Regions from separate parts of the Thioalkalivibrio sp. AKL9 genome, predicted to be linked through region 1. Evidence: predicted binding sites of a transcription regulator. Region 1 holds the regulator's gene; each other region holds the start of a gene.

The links. Region 1 encodes sigma-54, which starts transcription at its own class of promoters, with help from an activator protein. Its sites were predicted from a motif close to TGGCANGNTNCNTGCTT; they were not measured.
Region 2: D573_RS0107530 (DUF4168 domain-containing protein) is a predicted target of sigma-54. The motif match lies at 2,118-2,134, and genes of this name have one in related genera.
Region 3: fliL (flagellar basal body-associated protein FliL) is a predicted target of sigma-54. The motif match lies at 2,403-2,419, and genes of this name have one in related genera.

Annotation. Positions count from the first base shown of each region.
Region 1 is NZ_KB905105.1:46,280-53,845, reverse strand. It holds gene D573_RS0104185 (PfkB family carbohydrate kinase) at 1-185, shown strand, start outside; gene D573_RS0104180 (HPr family phosphocarrier protein) at 237-506, opposite strand; gene D573_RS0104175 (PTS sugar transporter subunit IIA) at 478-903, opposite strand; gene rapZ (RNase adapter RapZ) at 955-1,827, opposite strand; gene hprK (HPr(Ser) kinase/phosphatase) at 1,835-2,866, opposite strand; gene D573_RS0104160 (PTS sugar transporter subunit IIA) at 2,915-3,382, opposite strand; gene hpf (ribosome hibernation-promoting factor, HPF/YfiA family) at 3,386-3,724, opposite strand; gene D573_RS0104150 (RNA polymerase factor sigma-54) at 3,741-5,225, opposite strand; gene lptB (LPS export ABC transporter ATP-binding protein) at 5,314-6,084, opposite strand; gene lptA (lipopolysaccharide transport periplasmic protein LptA) at 6,081-6,620, opposite strand; gene lptC (LPS export ABC transporter periplasmic protein LptC) at 6,601-7,182, opposite strand; gene D573_RS0104130 (HAD family hydrolase) at 7,179-7,566, opposite strand, start outside.
Region 2 is NZ_KB905108.1:150,415-157,980, forward strand. It holds RNA gene D573_RS14190 (RtT sRNA) at 71-206, opposite strand; tRNA gene D573_RS0107515 (tRNA-Gln) at 243-316, opposite strand; gene rpsI (30S ribosomal protein S9) at 357-749, opposite strand; gene rplM (50S ribosomal protein L13) at 781-1,209, opposite strand; gene D573_RS0107530 (DUF4168 domain-containing protein) at 1,449-1,964, opposite strand; gene D573_RS0107535 (sigma-54 dependent transcriptional regulator) at 2,268-3,695, opposite strand; gene D573_RS0107540 (ATP-binding protein) at 3,692-5,167, opposite strand; gene D573_RS0107545 (MBL fold metallo-hydrolase) at 5,535-6,218, shown strand; gene htpX (protease HtpX) at 6,304-7,191, opposite strand; gene parC (DNA topoisomerase IV subunit A) at 7,304-7,566, opposite strand, start outside.
Region 3 is NZ_KB905104.1:160,496-168,061, forward strand. It holds gene fliO (flagellar biosynthetic protein FliO) at 1-249, opposite strand, end outside; gene fliN (flagellar motor switch protein FliN) at 252-860, opposite strand; gene fliM (flagellar motor switch protein FliM) at 871-1,845, opposite strand; gene fliL (flagellar basal body-associated protein FliL) at 1,856-2,353, opposite strand; gene D573_RS0102940 (flagellar hook-length control protein FliK) at 2,664-3,749, opposite strand; gene D573_RS0102945 (flagellar export protein FliJ) at 3,803-4,249, opposite strand; gene D573_RS0102950 (FliI/YscN family ATPase) at 4,246-5,625, opposite strand; gene D573_RS0102955 (FliH/SctL family protein) at 5,622-6,344, opposite strand; gene fliG (flagellar motor switch protein FliG) at 6,341-7,351, opposite strand; gene fliF (flagellar basal-body MS-ring/collar protein FliF) at 7,341-7,566, opposite strand, start outside.

The DNA of each region.
Region 1 (7,566 bases):
GGGTGGTCGACAGCGTGGGGGCAGGGGATACCTTCAATGCCGGGTTGATCCACGCGCTGGTCTCCGGGGAGCCCCCGGAGCAGACTTTGACGGCCGCTGTGCGCCTGGCGGAGCGCAAGCTCGAGCAGGTCGGCCTGGACGGGCTGGGCAACGCGGCCTCCGACCCGGGAGCGTGGCCCGGATAGCCCCCGCAGGGGGATGGTGGTTGTTGACCGGTGCGGGCGGGACTCGGAGGTTCAGGCCTCTTCGCCGAAACGATCGGCAACCAACTCTGCGAGTGCATCCAGCGCCTCCGGCGCATCCTTGCCTTCGGCCTCGATGGTGATCTCGCTGCCCTGGGCGGCGGCCAGCATCATCACGCCCATGATGCTCTTGCCATTCACCTCCTGCTGGTTGCGGGAGACGGAGACGTCCGCGGCGAACTTGCTGGCCAGGCTGACGAACTTGGCCGCGGCGCGCGCGTGCATCCCCAGGCGATTAACGATGGGGACTACGCGCTGCGGCATCGCTGCACTCCTGATCGCAGAGGAGAATCCCGTCATGGCCGCCCGAAAGGGCCTTGTTGACCAGTTCGGTCAGGGGGAGGTGTTGATAGTTAAGCACGCGGATCAGCATCGGCAGGTTGGCGCCGGCGATCACGCGGGCATTTGCACCCCGGGCGACGCGAATCGCCACGTTGGAAGGCGTGGAGCCAAACATGTCGGTCAGAACGAGCACCCCCGAGCCGCTGTCGAGGGTCGCCAGGCGCTTGCGGGCGCGGGCCAGGACCTCGTCGGGGTCGTCGTTCTGGGACATCGCCATGGACTCGCAGTCCTCGGGCAGGCCCCCGAGCATGCTCTGCGCGGTCTGCAGCAGGGTATCGCCCAGGTTTTGATGCGTGATCAGAATGAGACCAACGCCCATGGATCTGCTCCGATTGCGGGTTCCAGAAGGCCCTCGTCCCGCGTCCAGTGGTTACTGTTTCCCCAGCTCGCGGTGACGGGTGCTAACAGTAACATGTTCCCGATCCCGCCACGCCTCCGCAAGCCGCTCCACCAGATACACCGAGCGGTGTTGCCCGCCGGTACAGCCGATGGAGACGGTTACGTAGCTGCGGTGATCGTCCAGCAGGCGCGGCAGCCACTGCGACAGGAAGCCCTGGATGCTGTCGAACATGGCCGCGACCTCCGCGTGCCGCTCAAGGAACTCGCACACGGGCGGGTCGCGACCGGTCAGGGCGGCCAGATCGCTTTCGTAGTGCGGATTGGGCAAGCAGCGCACGTCGAACACGAAGTCGGAATCCAGAGGCGCGCCGTGTTTGAAGCCGAAAGACTGAAACTGCAGGGATAGCTCGTGTTCTCCGCGCTCGCCTATGCGGTCGCGCAGGGTGCGGGCCAGATCGTGCATCGACAGGCGCGAGGTGTCGACCGTCAGGTCGGCCTCCGCCGCCACATGGCCCAGCCACTCGCGCTCGCGGTCGATGGCCTCGACCAGTGGCACGCCGTCGCGCGCCAGCGGGTGGCGTCGGCGGGTCAGATGGTAGCGCCGCAGCAGCACCTCGCTGGCCGCCTGCAGGAACAGGACCTCCACCTGCACCCCGTCCGCCCGTAGTTGCGCCAGGAGAACGGAGAACCCTTCCAGGGCCTCCAGGCCGCTGCGTACATCCACGCCCACGGCCAGATGGCGGTCGGTCTCGGTGTCGTAGTGGCCCTGCCGGACCTGGTTGATCAGGTCCGGCAGCAGCGGCAGCGGGAGGTTGTCGACGCAGAAGTAGCCGGCATCCTCCAGGGTGTGCAGGGCCACGGTCTTGCCGGACCCGGACAGGCCACTGACGATTAGCAGGCGCATGGCCGATTCAGCCCTCCGGGTCCGGGTTGGGGACCGTATTGGCGGGCACCGCGCGATGGTAGGGCGGCTCCTCCGTCTCGCCGCTCATCTGGCGGCGCTGGCGTGCGCGCAGGTCGTCGCCAGCGATATAGCCCTGCATGTGCAGCATGTGGTTGCGCACGGCCGCCTCGATCATCACTGCGATGTTGCGCCCCGGCGCGATCGGCAGGCTGATCAAGGGGACGCGCAGGCCGAGGATATCGATCTCGCCGCGGCGCCCGTTCAGCCGGTCATCGGGGACCGGCGAGGGTTCGCCATGATCGCGCAGGTCGATGATCAGGCGCAGGTACTTGCCGCCCTTGATCGCGGAATCGCCGTACATGGCGCGGATGTTAAGCACCCCAAGACCGCGCACCTCGAGCAGGTCCTGGAGCAGGGCCGGGCAGTGGCCGCGCACGATGTCGGGCGCAATGCGCGCGAATTCGGGGGCATCGTCGGCGATCAGGCGATGCCCGCGCGAGATCAGTTCCAGTGCGACCTCGCTCTTGCCGACGCTGGAGGCGCCGCTGATCAGCACCCCGATCCCGAGGATCTCCATGAACACGCCGTGGCGCACCTCGAAATGGGCCAGGCGCTGCTGCAGGAAATAGCGCAGCAGCGAGATGATCTCGTGACTGCTGGTGCTGGAGCACAGGATCAGCGGCAGCGCCTCCTGCGGGGCGTCGGGCATCTCCGAGAACGGACAGGTGTCCTCGGCGAAGATCACCGCGGTGGTCCCGGTGCGGGCCATCTCCAGGATCAGGTCGTTGCACTGGGTGGCGCTGAGGCTGGAGATGTAGCGGGCCTCGAAGTCGCCGATGATCTGGATGCGGTTGGGCCGGATCAGGTTGAGATGGCCGGCCAGTGGCAGGTCGTCCCCGTCGTCGCCGACCAGCTTGCGGTCGGGTGCTGCATGTTCGCCGTGCACGAAGCGAAGATCCAGGCGGTTTCCCATGGCCTGGATCAGGCTCTCCACGTTGATGTCGCGGGCGATCCCGCCTTCTCCCAGCGCCTCGTTCATGGCAGACGCTGCGCGCCGGAATCGCGGCTGGAGGCGGGTTCCACGGGCTTAGTCCTCGCTGAAGCGGCGCACGAGTTCCTGTTCCAGGGCCGCCGCGTCCCCGGCCCGGCGCAGCGCTCCGATGGTGTCTGGCTGCGACAGGCCGCGGGCGAGCTGGGCCAGCAGGTCGAGGTGGTCGCCGGTGGCGGCCTCCGGGACCAGCAGTGCGATCAGGATATCGACCGGCTCGTGATCCATGGCGTCGAAGTCGACGCCCTTTTCCAGGCGCAGCACGGCCACGCGCGGCGCCTCGAGATCGGCCAGGCGGCCATGGGGAATCGCAACCCCATGGCCGAGACCGGTGGATCCGAGTTTTTCGCGTGCGGACAGGGCCTCGAAGATCGCGTTGCTCCCCGGTCCCGTGCCGTCACCTCCGCCGGCGAGGAGGTCCGCCAGGGCCTCCAGGGCCCGTTTCTGGCTGGAGCACTCGGGTTGCAGGCCAATGCGCTCGGGGGTGATCAACTCGGCAATCGTCATGGATCAGGAGGCCTGCTCGCGGTTGCGCTGGGCACCTTCGGCGCGGTGGTGGTCCTTGACCTTTTCCTTGTGCTTGATCAGCTGACGGTCGACTTTGTCGATCAGCGCGTCGATCGCGGCATACATGTCCTCGTGAGAGGCCTCGGCGTGGATGTGATTGCCGCTGACCTGGAGATTCGCTTCGGCCTGGTTGTGCTGATTCCGGGTCTTCTCGTGGGTCAGCACGACGTGGACGTCGATGACCTTGTCGAAGTGGCGCTCCAGCTTCGCGAACTTCTCGTTGACGTAGTCGCGCAGGGCGTCGGTGATGTCCACGTGGTGGCCGGTCAGGTTGATCTGCATGGTCAGGACTCCTTGGTTACTTGCTGCCGGTGGGCATCGAGGCCATCTGCCGGCGTTCGCTGGATGAAGGGATGTGCATCGCCTCGCGGTACTTGGCCACGGTGCGGCGCGCTACGTTGATGCCCCGGTCCGACAGGACCTGGGCGAGCCGGGCATCGCTGAGCGGCTTGTTCGGGGGTTCGTCGCCAATCAATTCGCGAATCATGGCACGGATGGCGGTGGCGGAACACTCGCCGCCATCGTTCGTGCCGACATGGCTGGAGAAGAAATACTTGAACTCGAAGACCCCGCGCGGGGTGTGCATGTATTTCTGCGTGGTAACCCGCGAGATGGTCGATTCGTGCATCTCCAGGGTCTCGGCAATGTCGCGCAGGATCAATGGCTGCATCGCGACGTCGCCATGCTCGAGAAAGCCCTGCTGGCGGTGGACGATCGCCTCGGCGACCCGCAGCAGGGTGTCGTTGCGGCTGTGCAGGCTCTTCAGGAACCAGCGTGCCTCCTGCAGCTGATCGCGCATAAAGGCGCTGTCGCGGGCATCCGAGACCTGGCGCACCATGCCGGCGTAGAGGTCGTTGATGCGGATGCGCGGTGCGATCTCCGGATTCAGCTCCACGCGCCAGCCCTCGGCGCTATGGCGCACGTAGACATCCGGGACCACGTATTCCGAGGTGGCGGAGCTGATCTGTGCGCCGGGGCGCGGGTTCAGGGTGCGGATCAGATCCAGTGCGCGGGCCAGTTCGTCCGGGTCGCGTACGCCGGACTGGCGCTGCAGGGCCTTGTAGTCGCGCTTGCCCAGGCTGTCCATGCCGTGTTCCAGGATCGCCCGTGCGGCCTCGCGGGCCGGGGCGTCCGGGGCCAGTTCGCGTAGCTGGATCTCCAGGCACTCCCGCAGGTTCCGCGCGCCGACCCCCAGCGGGTCGCACTGCTGAATCCAGTGGAGCACTGCCTCGACCTCGTCGACGCCGACGGTTTCATCCTCGCCTCGGCTGATGGTCTCGGCCAGGGTTTCCAGGTCACCCTCGAGATAGCCGTCGGGGCTGATGGCGTCGATCAGGGCCGCCCCGATGCGCTGGTCGCGGGGTGTCAGATGGCTCAGGTGCAGCTGCCACAGCAGGTGATCCTGCAGGCCCTCACCGTCGTCGTCGCTGGTGTTTTCCAGCGGGTCGCGGTCATCCACGCCCTTGTTGGGCGTCGGGGCCGGCTCGTAGATGTCGTCCCAGCGGCTGTCGGTCGTCAGTTCCTCGGGGATCACGTCGTCGCTGGTAGTGGTGGCCTCCATGCGATCGCCTTCCACCAGCTCGCCGTCCTGGTTCAGGCGCTCGGTGTCGGCCTCGGCATCTTCGTCCTCGACCTGTTCGAGCATGGGGTTGCTCTCCAGCGCCTGCTGGATCTCCACCTGGAGCTCGAGCGTGGACAGCTGCAACAGGCGGATCGCCTGCTGCAGTTGCGGGGTCATGGTCAGCGTCTGACCCAGCTGCAGATTCAGGCCGGGTTTCAGCATCGGGTATGCGGGGCGAGGGTGGGCATTGATGGAATCTTAAAGCCTGCCTTGTGGTTTGTGCACCGACCGGGCCGCATATGGGGCGCTTTCACAGGCGGAAGTTCTCGCCGAGATAGACCCGGCGCACCTGGGGATCGGCCAGCAGCTCGTCCGGTGTACCGGCGGCGAGCAGGCGTCCCTCGCTCAGAATATAGGCCCTGTGGCAGATGCCGAGGGTCTCGCGCACGTTGTGATCGGAGATCAGTACGCCGATGCCGCGCTGGGCGAGATGCCGAATCACGTCCTGGATGTCGCCCACCGAGATCGGGTCCACCCCGGCGAAGGGCTCGTCCAGACAGATGAAGCGCGGATCCCCGGCGAGGGCGCGGGCGATCTCGGCCCGGCGCCGTTCCCCACCGGACAGCGCGATGCCCGGGCTGTGGCGCACGGTCTCGAGCTGGAACTCCTCGATCAGCGCATCGCCAATGCGCCGGCGCTCGTGGCGATCGAGTCCGGGGCGCAGCTCGAGCACGGCCTGGAGGTTGTCCCACACGCTCAGGCGGCGAAAGATCGAGGCCTCCTGCGGCAGGTAGCCGAGGCCGGCGCGCGCGCGCACATGGATGGGGGCGCGGGTGATATCGCGTTCGCCCAGGGTGATGCGTCCGGTATTGGGGCGGATCAGCCCGACCAGGCTGTAGAAGCAGGTGGTCTTGCCGGCCCCGTTCGGGCCCAGCAGGCCGACCACCTCGCCGGGCGCGAGGTCGACGTCCACCTGGTCCAGCACAGTGCGCTGGCCGTAGCGCTTGGTCAGCTCGCGTCCGATCAGGCGGTCGTTGGTTTGTGCCGGTGTGGCGGATGGGCTGGGGGCGGTGGCGTTCATTCGTCGTCGCGCGGCTGGATGGTGATGCGCACGCGCTCGCTGTCGCCTTCGCCGCGTTCGGCCTCGATCACGTCGGTCGTCAGGTCGTAGGTGATGCGCTTGCCGCGCGCCTCCTCGCTGGTGGTGATCACATGGGCCTGGTCGGTGAGGATCATGCGGTCTTCGTTCAGCAGGTAGTCGATGCGCAGGGCGGTGGCAATGCGCATCTCTCCGGTTTCCGGATCGGGTGATTCCAGGCGTGCCGGCTCGCCGTGGGCCTCCATTTCGTAGGGGCGGCGATCGCGGGTGCGCACGTAGACCTTGTCGGCCTCCAGGGTCATGTCGCCGCGGATCACGATCACGTCGCCGGTGTAGGTCCCCAGCCCCTGGCGTTCGTCCATCTCCGCGCGGTCGGCAGTGATCTCCACCGGCAGCGCCGGGCCCGAGCCCTGCTGGGCGAACGCGGGCGTGGCCAGCAGCACGAGCAGCAGGAGCGCCGCCACGCGGGCACCCGGTTGGCCCGGACGGTGGCGAAGGCTATGGGGATTCGGGGTCATGCGCGGGATCCTCCTCGCTCGTCTCGCTGTAGAGCGAGTACACGTCATGGAACAACTCTATGGTATCCCCTCGCGAGTCCACGCGCAGACCGGTGCCGCGCTGGAACAGGCCCGGCTGGTTCAGGGTAGAAAGGGCATCCGAAGTGGCGACCATGGTGTCGGTGGCGACGCGAACATCCCGCGAATCGATGAGGGTCTCCACGCGTTCGCCGCGGGGCGGCTGTACGCCGTGGGTGGGGCCCACCAGGTCCAGGGTCGCGGCGGCTGGTTGATGCAGGGCGGCCGGGGCGGTCCAGCGCCATTCGATACCGCCCTCGGCGAACAGGTCGAGGTCCGGGTCGTCCACCCACTGGGGGCCGTCACGGCCGAACTCGCGCAGGCGGGTGCCGCGCAGACGATGGCTCAGTTCGCCGTCGTCGCCGGTGGCATGCAGGGTGAAGCCGTCAATCTGCAGCGTGACCTCGCCCTCGGGCGGGCTTACCTCGGCCTGCGCCAGGGGCGCGGACGCGAATGCGAGCACGGCCAGGGCCCATCCGACTTGGCGGCGAGTCCTTTGGCTCATCCGTTCAGGTAGGTCTCGAACAGCGCGTCGAGCCGGCCCTGCGCGGCCAGCAGGCCCTCGCAGGCCTCGCGCACGGCCCCGCGCCCACCATGGGTCTCGGTCACCCACTGGGCATGCTGGCGCACCAGCGCGTGGGCGTCGCCGACCGCGATCCCGAGCCCGACCCGCTGCATCGCTGGAAGATCCACGATGTCGTCGCCCATGAAGGCCGCTTCGGCGGGGTCGTGGCCGGTGCGCTGCAGCAGTTCGTGCAGGGCCTCGCCCTTGTCGCGGCGGCCCTGGATCAGATGCTCCACGCCCAGGTCGCGCATGCGGTGCTCGACGACCCCGGAGGTGCGCCCGGTCAGGATGGCGATCTCGATGCCGCCGTCCAGGGCCAGACGG
Region 2 (7,566 bases), on a different contig from region 1:
CAGGTTCGAACCCTGGACACGCTCAAACAAACATAGAGAAGGGCCCCACGAGGGGGCCCTTCTCTATGTTTGGCTGGGGGACCAGGATTACTCGGCGCTATGCGCCTCGCCCTTCGGGCCAGCGCCGCATACGGCGCTGTTCGGCTCGGCTACGCCTCACCGTCGAACCTTGCAGGTTCTCATCCTGAAATCTTCCAGCCATTCATGAAAAAAGGCCCCACAAGGGGGCCTTCTTCCATGAATGGCTGGGGGACCAGGATTCGAACCTGGGTTGGCGGAGTCAGAGTCCGCAGTCCTACCGCTAGACGATCCCCCAGTAAACCGGGTCGGGTGCAGCCCGAAACTCGACGCGAATTTTAGCGCTTCGAGTACTGGGTTGCACGACGGGCCTTGCGCAGGCCGATCTTCTTGCGCTCCACCTCGCGGGCATCGCGGGTCAGGTGACCACCACGACGCAGCGACGGGCGCATGTCTTCGTTGTACTGCACCAGGGCGCGGGCAATGCCCAGACGGATCGCGCCGGCCTGGCCGTTGCCGCCACCGCCTTCAACGGTCGCGATCACGTCGAAGTTGCCGGTCGACTCGGTCGCCTCCAGCGGCTGGCGTACCACCATGCGCGAGGTCTTGCGGCCGAAGAAGTCGTCCAGCGGCTTCTCGTTAACCGTGATGTTGCCCGTGCCGGGACGCAGGAAGACGCGCGCCGAGGCGGTCTTGCGGCGGCCGGTGCCGTAATACTGATTGATAGCCATTCGGATCGATTCCCTTGCTGATTCTGGCGGCTCAGACTTCGAGCGGCTGCGGCTGCTGGGCCGTGTGCCGGTGTTCGGTACCGGCGTAGACCTTGAGCTTCTTGAACATGGCCCGGCCAAGCGGGTTGCGCGGCAGCATGCCTTTGACGGCAAGCTCCAGCACCTTCTCCGGATGACGCTCGATCATCTGGGTGAAGTTGGCTTCCTTGATGCCACCCGGGTAACCGGAATGGTGGAAGTACTTCTTGTCCATGGCCTTGTTGCCGGAGACGCGGATCTTCTCCGCGTTGATCACGACGATGTAGTCGCCGGTATCGACATGCGGCGTGTACACGGGCTTGTGCTTCCCGCGCAGGCGATGTGCGATTTCCGTGGCGAGTCGACCGAGGGTCTTGCCGTCGGCGTCGACGAGAAACCAGTCGCGTTCGACTTCGGCCGGCTTGGCGCTAATGGTACTCATGATGTTCGATGCTCCGAGGTCGGGGCGATTCAGAAAGCGCGCAAGAATAACGCTTCCCTCTGCCCAATTCAAGCTACAGGGACAATTCCCGAGACGCGAAGGCGTCCGCCCTCGGGGGAATCACGGATCAATGTGCAGAACATTCGCGTGCATGCCCCGGACACAAACAAGGGGCCGACCCGAAGGCCGGCCCCTGCAACCCCCCGGGCGCAATGCCCGGGGCGGTTTTGCGCTGCCCGTTACAGCTGGGCTTCAGCGCGCTCCTGGACTTCCTGCATCAACTCGGGGTCGTTCTGCAGGGCCATGGCCACTTCGTTGTATTCCTCGACGCTCATGCCCGAGTCTTCAACCGCGTTGACCATTTCGTCCTGTGCTTCCTGCTGCATGGACTGGGCCTCGGTTTCGTCCTCGGCACTCTGCAGGCGGTCGGCGAAGTCTTCGCGCACTTCCTGCACCGCAACGAAGGCGGTTACGAAAGTGTCGATGTCTTCTTCGCTCAGATCCACCTCGGGGGCTTCCTGCATCGGGGCACCGCCCTGGGCCGCGCCACCCTGGGCACCACCCTGAGGCGGCTGGCCGCCCTGAGCACCGCCACCGGCACCGCCTTCCTGGGCCGGCGGCTGGCCGCCCTGGGCACCGCCCATGTCGCCCCCACCGGCACCACCTTCGGCACCGCCGTACTGGGCAGAGGCGGCTCCACCCACGGCAAACAGGGAGGTCAGGGCCATCGCGAGCATCGTCTTGCGCATATTCATCATGTTGCTCCTTTTCCTTTGGATCGTTCGGATCTCGGGGCGAAGCCGGCGACGACTCAAGGTCGATCGTCCGCCCGCCCGATTTCGTTGCAACCGTGTGAGGAGGAATGGTCCATCACTGCGGTTCCGATTCCTCGATTGCTGTCCCAGGAGGAGCAGGCATCGTGCCAAGATTGGAAAAAGACAAACAAAACACTTTGAAACAGCGACTTATGCTCTCATCATCCCGAAAGGGCCGGGGAACGCCCCAACGGTAAACCGGGTCAGAATGACACATGGGTCAGGTCGACCCGGGTCAGGATGTCACGATGGGTCGGATTCCCCGAGTTTGCGGTACAGCGTCTTGCGGCCGATGCCGAGGATCCGCGCAGCGCGTTGCTTGTTGCCGTCCACATGCTCCAGCACCCGACGAATGTAGTCGCGCTCGCGCTCCTCCAGGGTCGGCCACTGGCCGTCGTCGCCCATCCCCGGTACCGGCGTCGCCCCCTCCGCCCGGTCGCCCGTCGTTCCGCCGGGATCCTCGGCGGGCGCCTCGAATACGCGCTCCGGCAGATCACGGGTCTCGATGACCTCGCCGTCCGCCAGGGTGGCGGCACGCTCCATCAGACTCGCGAGTTCGCGGACGTTCCCCGGGAACGGATACCGCACCAGCGCGCGCAGGGCCTCCGGGCTCAGGCGACGCTCGGGCAGGTCGCGGGCCAGGGCCTGCTGACGCAGGAACTGCAGGGCCAGGCGTTCGATGTCATCGCCACGCTCGCGCAGCGGCGGGATCTCGATACGAAAGGTCTCCAGGCGATAGTAGAGATCCTCACGGAAACGACCGTCGGCAATATGTGCCTGCAGATCCTGATGCGTGGCCGCCACGATACGCACATCGGTCGCGATCTCCTCGTTGGCGCCCACCGGACGCACGCGACCATCCTGCAGAAGACGCAACAGCTTGCTCTGCATGGCCACCGGCATCTCGGCAATCTCGTCCAGGAACAGGGTGCCGCCGTCGGCCTCGGTAAACAGGCCGCGCCGAGCCCCCTTGGCCCCGCTGAACGCACCGGCCACGTGCCCCAGCAACTCCGACTCCAGCAGGGCCTCGGGGATGCCCGCGCAGTTAATCGCCACGAACGGACCACCGGCCCGCTCGCTTTCCGCATGGAGCGCGCGCGCCACCAGTTCCTTGCCGGTCCCGGACTCGCCGGTGATCAGGACACTGCCGTCGGCGGCCGCGATCCGCCGAATCAGGTCGAACAACTGCAGCATGGCCGGACTGCGGCCCTGCATGCCGTGAAAGCCATCGGCCTGCGCAAGGACCTCACGATAGCGACGCACCTCGTCCTTCAAACGCCGCGCCTCGGTCACCCGGTCGGCGGCCAGGCGCAGGTGATCCAGATCCACCGGCTTGGTCAGGAAGTCATCCGCCCCCGCCTTCAGCGCGGCCACTGCCTGGTCGATGGTCCCGAAGCCCGTGAGCATGATGAACCCGGGTGCCGGCACCCGGGCGCGGGCCTCCTGGAGCACCTGGAAGCCATCCGCGCCGGGCAGGCGCAGGTCGCTCACCACCAGACTGAAGGCCTGCTGCGCAAGCACCCGCGCGGCATCCTCGGCACTGGCAACCGCCGTAACCGCGTAGCCGGCCTCGGTCAGCTCCTCGGTCAGCAGCTCGCGATGCCCGCGATCGTCCTCCACGACCAGGACCGACTCCGGGGGCGTTGCGGGGACTTGTGCCTTGCTGCTCATCGAAGCGAATCCTCCTGGGCGCCAGCGGCCACCGGCAGATGCACGACAAAACGGGTCTCCCCCGCGACACTGCGATCCAGCATCACCGTACCCCCGTGGTCCTCCAGCGCCACCTGCGCCACCGCCAGCCCGAGCCCGGTCCCCTCGCCGGTGGGCTTGGTGGTAAAGAAGGGCTCGAACAGGCGTTCGGCTTGCTCATCGTCTATCCCTCGCCCGGCCGTGGGGCCGTCGTCCGCCACCACCAGTTCGACCCGGTCGGACTGGGCGTGCCAGCGGACCCGGACCTCGCGGGCGGCGACCTGCGCGGCATTCTCCAGCAGATTCTCCAGGGCCTGTCCCAAGCGCAGGCGGTCCGCGGCGATGGTCAACCCGGGGCCTTCGAGCCGGAATGCCACCCCGCCGGAGGCATGCCGCTCGCGCACACGCTCGACCAGATCTCCAACCAGCTGCGCGAGATCCAGCGAGCGTTCCTGCAACGGATTGCGCCGGGCAAAGTCCAGCAGCTGGCGCACGATGGTCTCCACCCGCTCCAGCTCGGCCTTCAGCGCCTCCATCTCGGTGCGCGCCGGATCCGCCTCCGGCAGGTGCCGGATGGCGCGCTGCACGCGACCGGCGATAATCCCGAGCGGCGTCCCCAGTTCGTGTGCCACGCCGGCCGCCAGCTGCCCGATCGCCGCCAGCTTCTCCGAGTGCCGCAGCTTCTCCTCCAGCCGTCCCTGCTCAAGGCGTTGCGCCTCCAGTTCGGCCTCGGAGGCCTCGCGACGCTCCATCATGCGGTTCATCGAGACTGCCAGGCCGCGCAGCTCCGCCGGCCCCTGTTCCGGCGCCCGCATTCCACGCTGACCTTCGCCAATCGCGCGCATCGCGGCCATCAACCGAGACACATGCCGCCCCACCGCCCGGTGGTACCCGAACAGCACCACCAGCAGAAACAGCCCGCTAATCCCCAGCATCAGCAACCCACCCTGCCACTGGAGCTGCGCGACGAAGGCCCGGAACGGTGTGACGTCGCGCGTCACCTGCAACAGCCCCACGATGCGACCGGCCGGATCGGACAACGGAAGAAAGAACGAAAAGGTCTCGCGCCCCTGATGTTCGCCGAAAGCCCCGAGACTCCCGGTTTCGCTGATGACCTGCGCCTCGCCACGGCGCTGCAGGGTCGGGCTGGGCGGGCCACTGGCCGCCACCATCCGGCCGTCGGCATCGTAGACATAGACCCCGAACACCTCCTCGATCTGGAACAGGGAGTCCAGTGACTGCTGCACGCCGGCCGCGTCGTCCTGCAGCATCGCACCGGCCACGGGCAGACGGATCGAGCGCGCCACCAGCTCGATATCCTCCTGCATCCGGTTTTCCATCTGGGTCTGAAATTCGTGCAGGCCCAGCGCCACCACCGCGGCCATCAACAGCAACAGGGGCAGCAGCACGAACGACAACACCGCGGTGCGCAGACTGTTCAGGCGTCGAGTCATGAAGGGCGATTCACAGCGTCGTCGAAGGCCACCATGGTAGACACGGCGGCCGGCATGACGCGAATTGCAGGCAAAAAAAAGCGCGGGTCGAAGCCCGCGCCAAGAAAACCACCAAAGGAGGATGGAGGAGTCCACTAACCACTGACAGGGGGGACAGTGATTAGCGTATGCGAATCTTCTAATATGACGATATTCTTGTCAACCGGTGGATGCGCAGGGGGTCGCAAATTCACCGCATCGCCATATCACGTACCCTTGAAGACCTGCATACCCCGTAAGACGCACGCTCGCGGGATCTATTCCCGGGGGCGCGCAATCCAGCCCCAGCCAGCCTTCAAAATTCGAATTCGTTCACGGATCCAGCGCCATGCTTCGCCATCTGAGCCACCCCGTCACCCCGCTTGCCCAGAACGCCACCCTGATCTGGTGCGACATCACCGGGGCCGCGGCCTGGGTCGATCCCGGCGCGGATGCCGCGGCCCTGGAACGGATCGCGCGGGATCAGGGCGTCCACCTGGAAAAGATCCTGCTGACCCATGGCCACCTGGACCACGCGGGCGCAGCCTCCGAACTGGCCAAACGTACCGGCGCGCCGATCATCGGCCCGCACCGCGACGATGCCTTCTGGCTGGATCAGCTCCCGGCGCAGGCGCAGATCTTCGGCTTCTCCGAGGTCCAGCCACTGGTGCCCGATCAGTGGCTGGACGATGGCGACACCATCGAGCTCGGGCAAGCCACGCTCCACGTCCTGCACTGTCCCGGCCACACCCCGGGCCACGTGGTCTTCCACGATCCGGAGGGCCGGCTCGCCCTGGTCGGTGACGTCCTTTTCCATGGCGCGATCGGCCGCAGTGATTTTCCGCGCGGCAACGGGCGTGAGCTGCTGGACTCCATCACCGGCAAGCTCTGGCCACTGGGCGACGACACCCGCTTTGTCCCCGGCCATGGCCCCGAGTCCACCTTCGGCGAAGAGCGCCGTAGCAACCCCTTCGTCGGCGACGACGTCATCGCCGCCCCCGGCAGCGAACCCGGACGCGGTCGCTACTACTGATCCGACCGGCCGCAGCCCCGGCACTGCAAACGAAAAAGGCCGCCCCGAAGGGCGGCCCTCTCCTGGTACGCATAAAGGGTTGCGGTCAGCCGTTGGCGCGCAGCGCCGCGATGCGCTGTTCGATCGGCGGGTGGCTCATGAACAGCTTCTTCAGCCCCTGGGCCATGCCGCCGCGAATGCCAAAGGCGGCCATCTGGTCCGGCATGTCCACCGGGCGACCGGAGGCACGCGCCAGCGACTCCAGCGCCCCGATCATCTTCTCGCGGCTGGCAAAACGAGCCCCCGCCTCGTCGGCGCGGAACTCGCGCTGACGCGAGAACCAGAACACGATGATGGAGGCCAGGATCGCGAGGACGATCTCGGCCACGATGGCCGTGATCCAGAATGCCGGCCCGTGACCGGACTCGTTCTTGAAGATCACACGATCGACAAAGTGACCGATCACGCGCGACAGGAAGATCACGAAGGTATTGACCACCCCCTGGATCAGCGCCAGGGTCACCATGTCGCCATTGGCCACGTGGCCCACCTCGTGCCCCAGCACGGCCTCGACCTCGCCCTGCCCCATGTTCTGCATCAACCCGGTGCTGACCGCGACCAGGGCATTGTTCTTGCTCATGCCGGTGGCGAAGGCGTTCGGGTCCGGCGAGTCGTAGATACCGACCTCCGGCATCCCGATTCCGGCCTCGCGGGCCTGACGGGTGACCGTCTCCAGCAGCCACTGCTCGGTGGCGTTGCGCGGCTTGTCGATCACGTGGACCTTCATCGTCTTCTTCGCCATCCACTTGGAGATGGCCAGCGAGATGAACGAACCACCAAAGCCAAACACGGCGGCGAAGATCAGCAACGCGGTCAGGTCGAGATTGACCCCCTGGTCGTCCAGGATGCTCTCGACCCCAAGGATGCGCAGAGTAATGCTAAGGACGATCAGGATGGCGAAGTTGGTCGCCAGAAACAGCACGATACGTTTCATGAAGCTTTCCTGTACTCCAATTAATAAGCTCGACGGGATGAACCGATAGTCGGGGCGCAGCGGCCAAATTCAAGCACCGCCGCGTTCACAGACCACACAGGTACGCGCGGGTTCAGGTCGGGCGCACCTCCAGGCTGTCCGCGTTCTGATAGCCGCGCGGGAGCTGACGCCCACGACGCGCGCGCTCGCCAACGTACTCGGCCCATTCCGCCGGGGCCAGTGCCTTGAAGCGCTTGCCCGCATGCACGACCAGGGTGTCCTGCGGCGCCAGCACAGCCACCCCGAGCACCCGCTCGGAGCCATCCTTGAGCGCCGCGGACGGGATGCCGATCAGCTTGTTGCCCTTGCCGCGCGCCAGTTCCGGCAACCCCGCGG
Region 3 (7,566 bases), on a different contig from region 1:
CGTGCCCACCGAACGTGCCGCGACGATCTCGATCACCTGCGAGCCGCGGTTCAGTCCGCCCTGGGTCCGGCGCAGGATCCAGCCCAGCACCACAATGGCACCGATCACCAGTACCAGACCGCCGATTAGCTGGGTCAGATAGGCCGCGGCCCCGCCACTGCCACCCTCCGCAAGGGCAGTCAATGGCCAGAGGGTCCCCGTGACGGCCGCCAGGACGAGGGCCGAACTGCGCGTATTACGTGGATTCATGGCTATTTGAGCTTGCGGATGCGCTCACTGGGGCTGATCACATCGGTCAGCCGGATCCCGAACTTCTCGTTGACCACCACGACCTCGCCATGCGCGATCAGCGTGCCATTCACCAGCACGTCCAGCGGCTCCCCGGCCAGACGGTCCAGTTCCACCACCGAGCCCTGGTTCAGCTGCAGCAGGTTGCGGATCGGGATCCGCGTGCGGCCGATCTCCATGGCGATCGTCACTGGAACGTCCAGCACCATCTCCAGATTCATCTCCTCGCCGTCGCCCTGCACCACCCCCGAGAGTTGTTCGGGCTGCAGGGCCTCCGCGGACGAATCGGGCTGGTGCTTGCGCTCCTTTTTCTCGGACTTCGGCGTCTGCTTCGCTGCGGTCGCGTCATCACCTCCCCCCGCAGCAGCCCCGCCTTGCGCGGCGTTCAGCAACTCATCGGGATCAGCCGCGTCTTCGCCGTCGTCATCCTTCTGCTCGGCCAGGGCCGCCGCCCACTCATCCGCCAGCGCCTGGTCATCGCTGCCGCCTTCGGTGTCGGCCATGGTTTCAGCGCCCGCGGTATCTTCATCCACGGCCGGGGTGTCCTGTTTGGGATCGTCGGTGTCAGCCATGCTGCGCCCTCTATCGTTTGATAATGCGTTCCGAAACCTGGATCGCATTCATGCCATTGGATACGCCGAACTTCCCGCGGAACATCGGGATGTCTTCGACCTGCAAGGTGATCTTCTCGGGGAGGTCCACCGGGATGATGTCGCCCGGCTGGATATCCAGCAGCTCGCGCACGGTGACCTCGGTCTCCGCCAGCATGGAGCTGATCTCGACCTCGGCGGTCTGGATCTCCTCCTGCAGCGCGTGCATCCAGCGCTGGTCCACATCGGAGCGATCCGACTGGATCCCGGTATCCAGCTGTTCGCGGATCGGCTCGATCATCGAGTACGGCAGGGTCACGTGCAGATTGCCGCCGCCCCCGTCGAGCTCGATGTGGAACTCGCTGATAACCACGATTTCGGTCGGCGAGACGATGTTCGCGAACTGTGGGTTGACCTCGGAGTTCAGGAACTCGAACTTGAGCTCCATCACCGGCTGCCAGGCCTTCTGCATATCCTCGAAGGCCCCCTCCAGCACGCCGTGGACGACCTTCATCTCCATCGGGGTGAAGTCTCGTCCCTCGATGCGGGTGTAGTAGCGTCCGTCGCCACCGAAAAAGTTGTCGACCAGGATGAACACCAGCTTGGGATCGAACACGAACAAGCCGGTGCCATGCAGCGGATGCGCCCGCACCAGATTCAGGCTGGTGGGGACAAACAGCGAGTGCATGTACTCGGAGAACTTGGTGATACGGGTGCCGACCACCGAGATCTCGGCCGAGCGGCGCAGTACATTGAACAGACGGACCCGGAGCTGACGCGCAAAGCGCTCGTTGATCATCTCCAGCGTGGGCATGCGCCCACGGACGATGCGATCCTGCGTGGCAAAGTTGAATTCCCGCGCCTCACCGTCACTCGGATACGGGTCTTCGGTCTCGACGTCGCCCTCGTCCACACCATGCAGGAGGGCATCGATCTCGTCCTGGCTGAGGATATCCGTCTGCGCCATAACGGGGCTCCTACTGCATCACCAGTTCGTTGAACAACACGGCCTCGACCGCGTCTGGCGCATCCCGCGAGCGCAGAATCTCGCGGATTGCTTCCTTCAGCTCCTCCGCCAGCGATTCCTTGCCATCACGCGTATTCAGATCCTCGTAACGCTGTTCCGCCAGGATGCCCAGGATGTCGTTGCGGATCGCCGGCATATGCCGCTCGAACGCCTCGATCACCGGCGCCTCGTGGGTCACCAGGCTCACCTCGGCACGCAGATACCGGATGCGGCCCGGCGCTTCGATGTTGACAGTCATCGGCTCCAGGCTGGTGTAGAAGCGCTCGGGCGGGCCTTCCTCGACCTGTTCGGCGTCATCGTCGCCCGCAACCAGGAAGAACCAGGCCGCAGCGGCACCACCACCCACCAGCAGGATCACGATCAGCAACAGCAGAATCAGCTTGCCCATGCCGCCCTTCTTGGGGGCGCCGCCTTCGTCGTCGTCCAGATTGACTTCTTTATCCGCCATGTCGCACTCGCTGTCCGGTAAACCGAGGATTTGCTCTCGGCAAAGACCTTAGCAAGGCAGATGCCAGCATTGGCTTTCTATCGCATTATCCGATAGTTAGAAGCGAATACTGGAGGGGGCGGAAGGACACTTCGGGGAAAGGCACGGCCGATAACGTCAAGAATCGGCCGCCCTCCGCGCAGGAAAGACGGATTCTTGGCGGCACTCATGGAAGATCGCTACGACAGAGAAAGGGGCCCGATGGGGCAGGTCACGGATACCGCCGGCCGCCCATCGGATAGCGCAAGACCAAGCCCGCGCCGGGCTCGACTCAGGCAAACAGATCCAGGCGCCGGTTCAGCATCGAGAGCGTGCTGCCCCCATTCTCGTGGTCTTCGGTCTCGTCCAGCTCCGAAGCAGTCCCGGCGGCGGCCTGGCGCTCATCCTGCTCGGCCTGCTCCTCGGCCGCCTGGTCGGAGACGGTCGCGTCCTCGAGCATCAGCCCGCTCTCGGCGAGGCTGTCGCGCAAGCGCGGCATGGCCGCCTCCAGCACCTCGCGGGTCACCGGATTGGCGCTGATGAACTGGATGCTTGTGCGGTCACCCTCGACCAGCACCCGAATATCCAGACTGCCCAGCTGCGGGGGATGCAGCTTGAGCTCGGTTCGCCCACCCTGTGCCTGGGCGAGCATGCGCACCTGATCGGCCAGCTCGCGGGCCCCATTGGGCTGCTGCAGGAGCCGGGTCAGGTCCAGTCGCGGCAACGCGCGTGCAGCGTCCGCCCCCTCGGCCTGGCCACCGGCGACAGCCGGCAGGACGCCCCCCAGGGGATCGGTACGCCCCCGACGCGACTCGTCCCCGCCCTGGGTCATCCACTGCGCGAGGACATCAAGCACGCCATCCCGCGACAGCCCGCCCTGCGCGCCCAGCAGTTCGGGCTTCAATGCGGCCAGGCCATCGCGCCCGCCCGCCGCCTGGCTGGCCTCGACAAACAGGCGCATGACAGCTGCAGGCAGGGGCTTGACCGGCAACGCCTGGCCCTCGGCACCCCCGCGGCCAGAGACGCCCGCCTCCCCACGGGCGGCGTCCATGCGCCCCGGTTCGTGCACTCCCGCCATCAGGCTGGCGACCGGCAAGCCCTTGCCACCCGCCTCGTCGCCCGCGGCGAAACCCTGCCCGTCGAGTAGATCCTGCAACCGCGCCAGCATGGCTTCCAGATCGAGCCCTTCCAGCTCGTCCCCGGGCACGCCCAGGTTCGCCAGCAAGGCCTCCATCTGCGGCTCCAGAACCGCGAGGAACCCCTCGCCGTCCTTCCCTTTCAGCCCCTTCAGGCCGTCCAAGTCCTGCAGCGATGCCTCGCCGCCCAGCAATTGCAGCAGCGGCAGCATGCCCTGACCGGTGTTCTGTGTCGCGATCATCTCCGAATCCTCGAATCCCCGGGCCCTTGCCCTAATCGATAGTCACGGTCCATTCAAGAACCTTGCCAACGCGACGCTTCCTCGCGCGCATGAGCCTGCCGCGTGGCCCACAAATCCTGTTCGGTCTGCTGGCGCCGGGCGCCGTGTTGCGCCGTCTCGGCCTTCCGGCGTTGCAGCAGCTTTTCCAGCGACAGGCTGTTGCGGTGGCGCTCCAGCCACTCCTGGCGCGCGGTCTCCACCTGCGACTCCGCCGCCTGAATGCGCAGGTCCTGTTGCTCCAGCGCCGAGCGCAACTGGTCGCGCATGCCCGCCAACCACTTGAGGGCGTTGGCGTCATCCGGAAGGGTCGCCTGCAGATACTCGCGCTGATAGGTTTCCAGGCGATCGCGCTGACCGGCAATGCCATCCAGTTGCTGCAGACGTTCACCCAACTGGCGGGTGGCCTCGCTCTCCTCGATCCGGCGCAGGCGCAACAGTCGTTCCAGGCGCTTCGGGTTCATACCGCCCCGCCCACCAGCGCCAGCAGGTCATCCCGCGCCCGGTCAAAGCCGACGGCCTCTTCGCGACCCTGCGCCAGATACGCCTCGAGGCGCTCGTGCATCGCCACTGCCTCGTCCAGATGCGGGTCGGCCCCCTTGCGATAGGCCCCGACCGCGATCAGATCGCGGTTCTGCATATAGGTGGCGGAGAGGCCGCGGAAGCGTCGCGCCGCCCGCTCGTGTTCCGGCGAGATCAGCGAAGACATCACGCGCGAGACCGATGCACCGACATCGATCGCCGGGTAGCGCCCGGTCTCTGCCACCTCGCGCGACAGCACGACATGGCCGTCCAGGATCGCGCGCGCGGCGTCCACGATCGGATCGTTCTGATCATCGCCCTCGGCGAGCACGGTATAGAAGGCGGTAATCGAGCCGCCCCCTACGTCGCCGTTGCCAGCGCGCTCCACCAGTTGCGGCAGGCGCGCAAATACCGATGCCGCATACCCCTTGGAGGCCGGCGGCTCGCCGATCGCCATCGCGATCTCGCGGGCGCCCTGGGCAAAGCGGGTCAGGGAGTCCATCAGCAACAGCACGTGCAGGCCCTGGTCGCGGAAATGCTCCGCCACCGCAGTGGCCACCCAGGCCCCGTGCTGGCGCAGCAGCGGCGACTGGTCGGCCGGCACCGCGACCACCACCGTGCGCGTGCGCGATTCCTCGTCGAGAATCTCGTGGATGAACTCGTTCACTTCCCGACCGCGCTCGCCGATCAGTCCGACCACGATCACGTCCGCCGTCGTGTTGCGCGTCATCATCCCCAGCAGCACACTCTTGCCGACCCCGGATCCGGCGAACAGACCGAGGCGCTGACCACGACCCACCGACAGCAGACCATTGATTGCCCGGATCCCCACATCCAGCGGCTCACGGACCGGTGCGCGTTGCAGGGGGTTGATCGGCCGCCCGGCCAACAGCCCAAAATCATGGGTACGGATCGGGCCTTTTCCGTCCAGCGGCTGCCCGTTGGCATCGATCACGCGGCCCAGCAACCCCTCCCCGACCGGAATCTGACGCTGGTTGTCCAGCGGTTCGATGCGCGCGCCGGGGGTCAGGCCCGCCGCGATCTCCTCGGGCATCAGGAACGTGCGTTCATTCTGGAAACCGACGACCTCGGCCGGCACCGTGTCTCCGTTCTCGCCGTGGATCAGCGCGCGCCCTCCAATGGGCAAGCGCAGGCCTTCCGCCTCCAGCGTCAGGCCGGTCAGGCGCGACAGGTGACCCTCCGACTGCGGTGGGTTGACCCGCTCGACCCGCCCGCGTGACTGCTGCAGACGATCCAGCAAGCCGCTATTCAGCCGCTCCCGGCCCTTCCGGCGCACCTCGTCGATCGGGGTACTCATGAATCCTCCGGGGCCGCGCTGTCCATGGAAGTGGCGGACTGGTGATGTTCCTCGTCGGGTGCGCTGTCCATCTCCGGATACTCGCCATCCCAGAGGGCTTCCACCGCGTGCTGCAAACGCCGCTCGAGACTTGCGTCGACGCTCGCCGCGCCCGATTCGAGGCGACAACCGCCGCGCGCCAGGCCCGCGTCCGGGACCCAGGTGATGCGCGCATCCGCCCGCTCACCATAGGCCTCCACCAGCGCCTGGTCCTCCGGGTTCAAGTGCACCCGAACCTCCTGGTTGCGCCCGGGAAGCTGGGCCAATGCCCCCTCCAGGACCGTCCGGATCTGCTCCGGTCGCGTCTCCAACTCGCTCTGGACGACCTTGCGTGCAAGCGCCGTCACCAGCGCCAACAACTCCGGCTCCAGGGCATCCGCGGCATCCGCCAGGGGATCAGCAAGGCCGCCGGCCACGGATTCCAGCATGGCGACCGTCTCGCGCAGTTTCTTGTCCTCGCGCGCCCGGGTGGCCTTCTCGGCCTCTTTCTTGCCAAGCTCATGCCCCTCGGCATAACCGCCCTCGAACCCGTTCTTGCGGGCTTCGTCCTCGATCTCCTCGATCTCGGCGGCCGTCGGCAGGCGACGCGGGGGATGGACCCCATTGTCACCAATCTCCGGCGGCTCCCAAAGCGATGCCGCCGCGTCGGTGTAAAGCCTGGCCGCCGGGCCATCGGTCACAACATCGCCTCGCTACCACCGCCACCCAGCACGATATCGCCGTTCTCCGCAAGCCGGCGGGCCACGGACAGGATCTCCTTCTGCGCGCCCTCGACCTCGCTGACCCGGACCGGGCCCTTGGCCTCGAGGTCCTCGCGCAGCATCTCGGCCGCGCGCTTGGACATGTTGCGGAAGATCTTGTCCTTCATGTCGTCGTCGGCACCCTTCATGGCAAGCACCAGCGATTCCGTCTGGATCTCGCGCATCAGCGTCTGGATACCGCGGTCGTCGATCTCCACCAGGTTCTCGAACACGAACATCTCTTCCTCGATCCGCGAACCCAGATCGGAATCGGACTCCTTGATCGTATCCATGATCTCCGCCTCCCGTGAGCCCTCCATCAAGTTCATGATGTTGGCCGCCGAACGCACGCCACCCAGCATCGACGTCTTGCTCGCGGCATTGCCGGAAAGCTGACGGTCGAGGATCTCGTCCAGCTCCTGCAGGGCCTGGGGCTGGACGCCATCCATGGTCGCAATGCGCATCACGATGTCGGACTGCACCCGCGCGGGCAGGTACTGCAGGGTGTCCGAGGCCTGGTCGGAGTCGAGGTGGGAAAGCACAATCGCCACGATCTGCGGGTGCTCGTTGCGCAGCATGTCCGCGATCGCCCGCGGGTCCAGCCACTTGAGTGCCTCGATCCCCTTGGAATTGCGTCCCAGCAGGATGCGGTCGATCAGGCCCGAGGCCTTGTCACCCAGCGCGCTCTCCATGACGCTGCGCACGTACTCGTCGGCACCCACCCCCAGCGCCGTCTGTTCCTGCACGTGAGTGGAGAACTCGTGCAGCGCCGCGTTCACGTCACTGCGCGAAATGCGGTCCATGGAGGCCATCGCGGTGCCAATCTTCTGCACCTCCTTGGGCCCCATGTGGCGCATGACCTCGGCGGCGGCGTCCTCGCCGAGGCTCATCATGAACACGGCGGCGCGCTCGGCACCTTCCTGTTTGGCGTTCTTGTCAGCGGCCATCGTCACCCAACCACGTCTTCATCACCTGTGCCACGCGCTTGGGGTCCTCGCGGACCATCTCGCGCACCGCCTCCAGATCCATCTCCTGCTGGTCCGGCCCCTTGGGGCCAGTCAGCGCAGCCACGGCCGAACCCTCGCCCTGGCCCATTGCCATGCCCGTCTCGCTGCCGCCTGACTCGTCGGTCAGCGCCTCGCGATCTTCCTCGCGCCGCGGC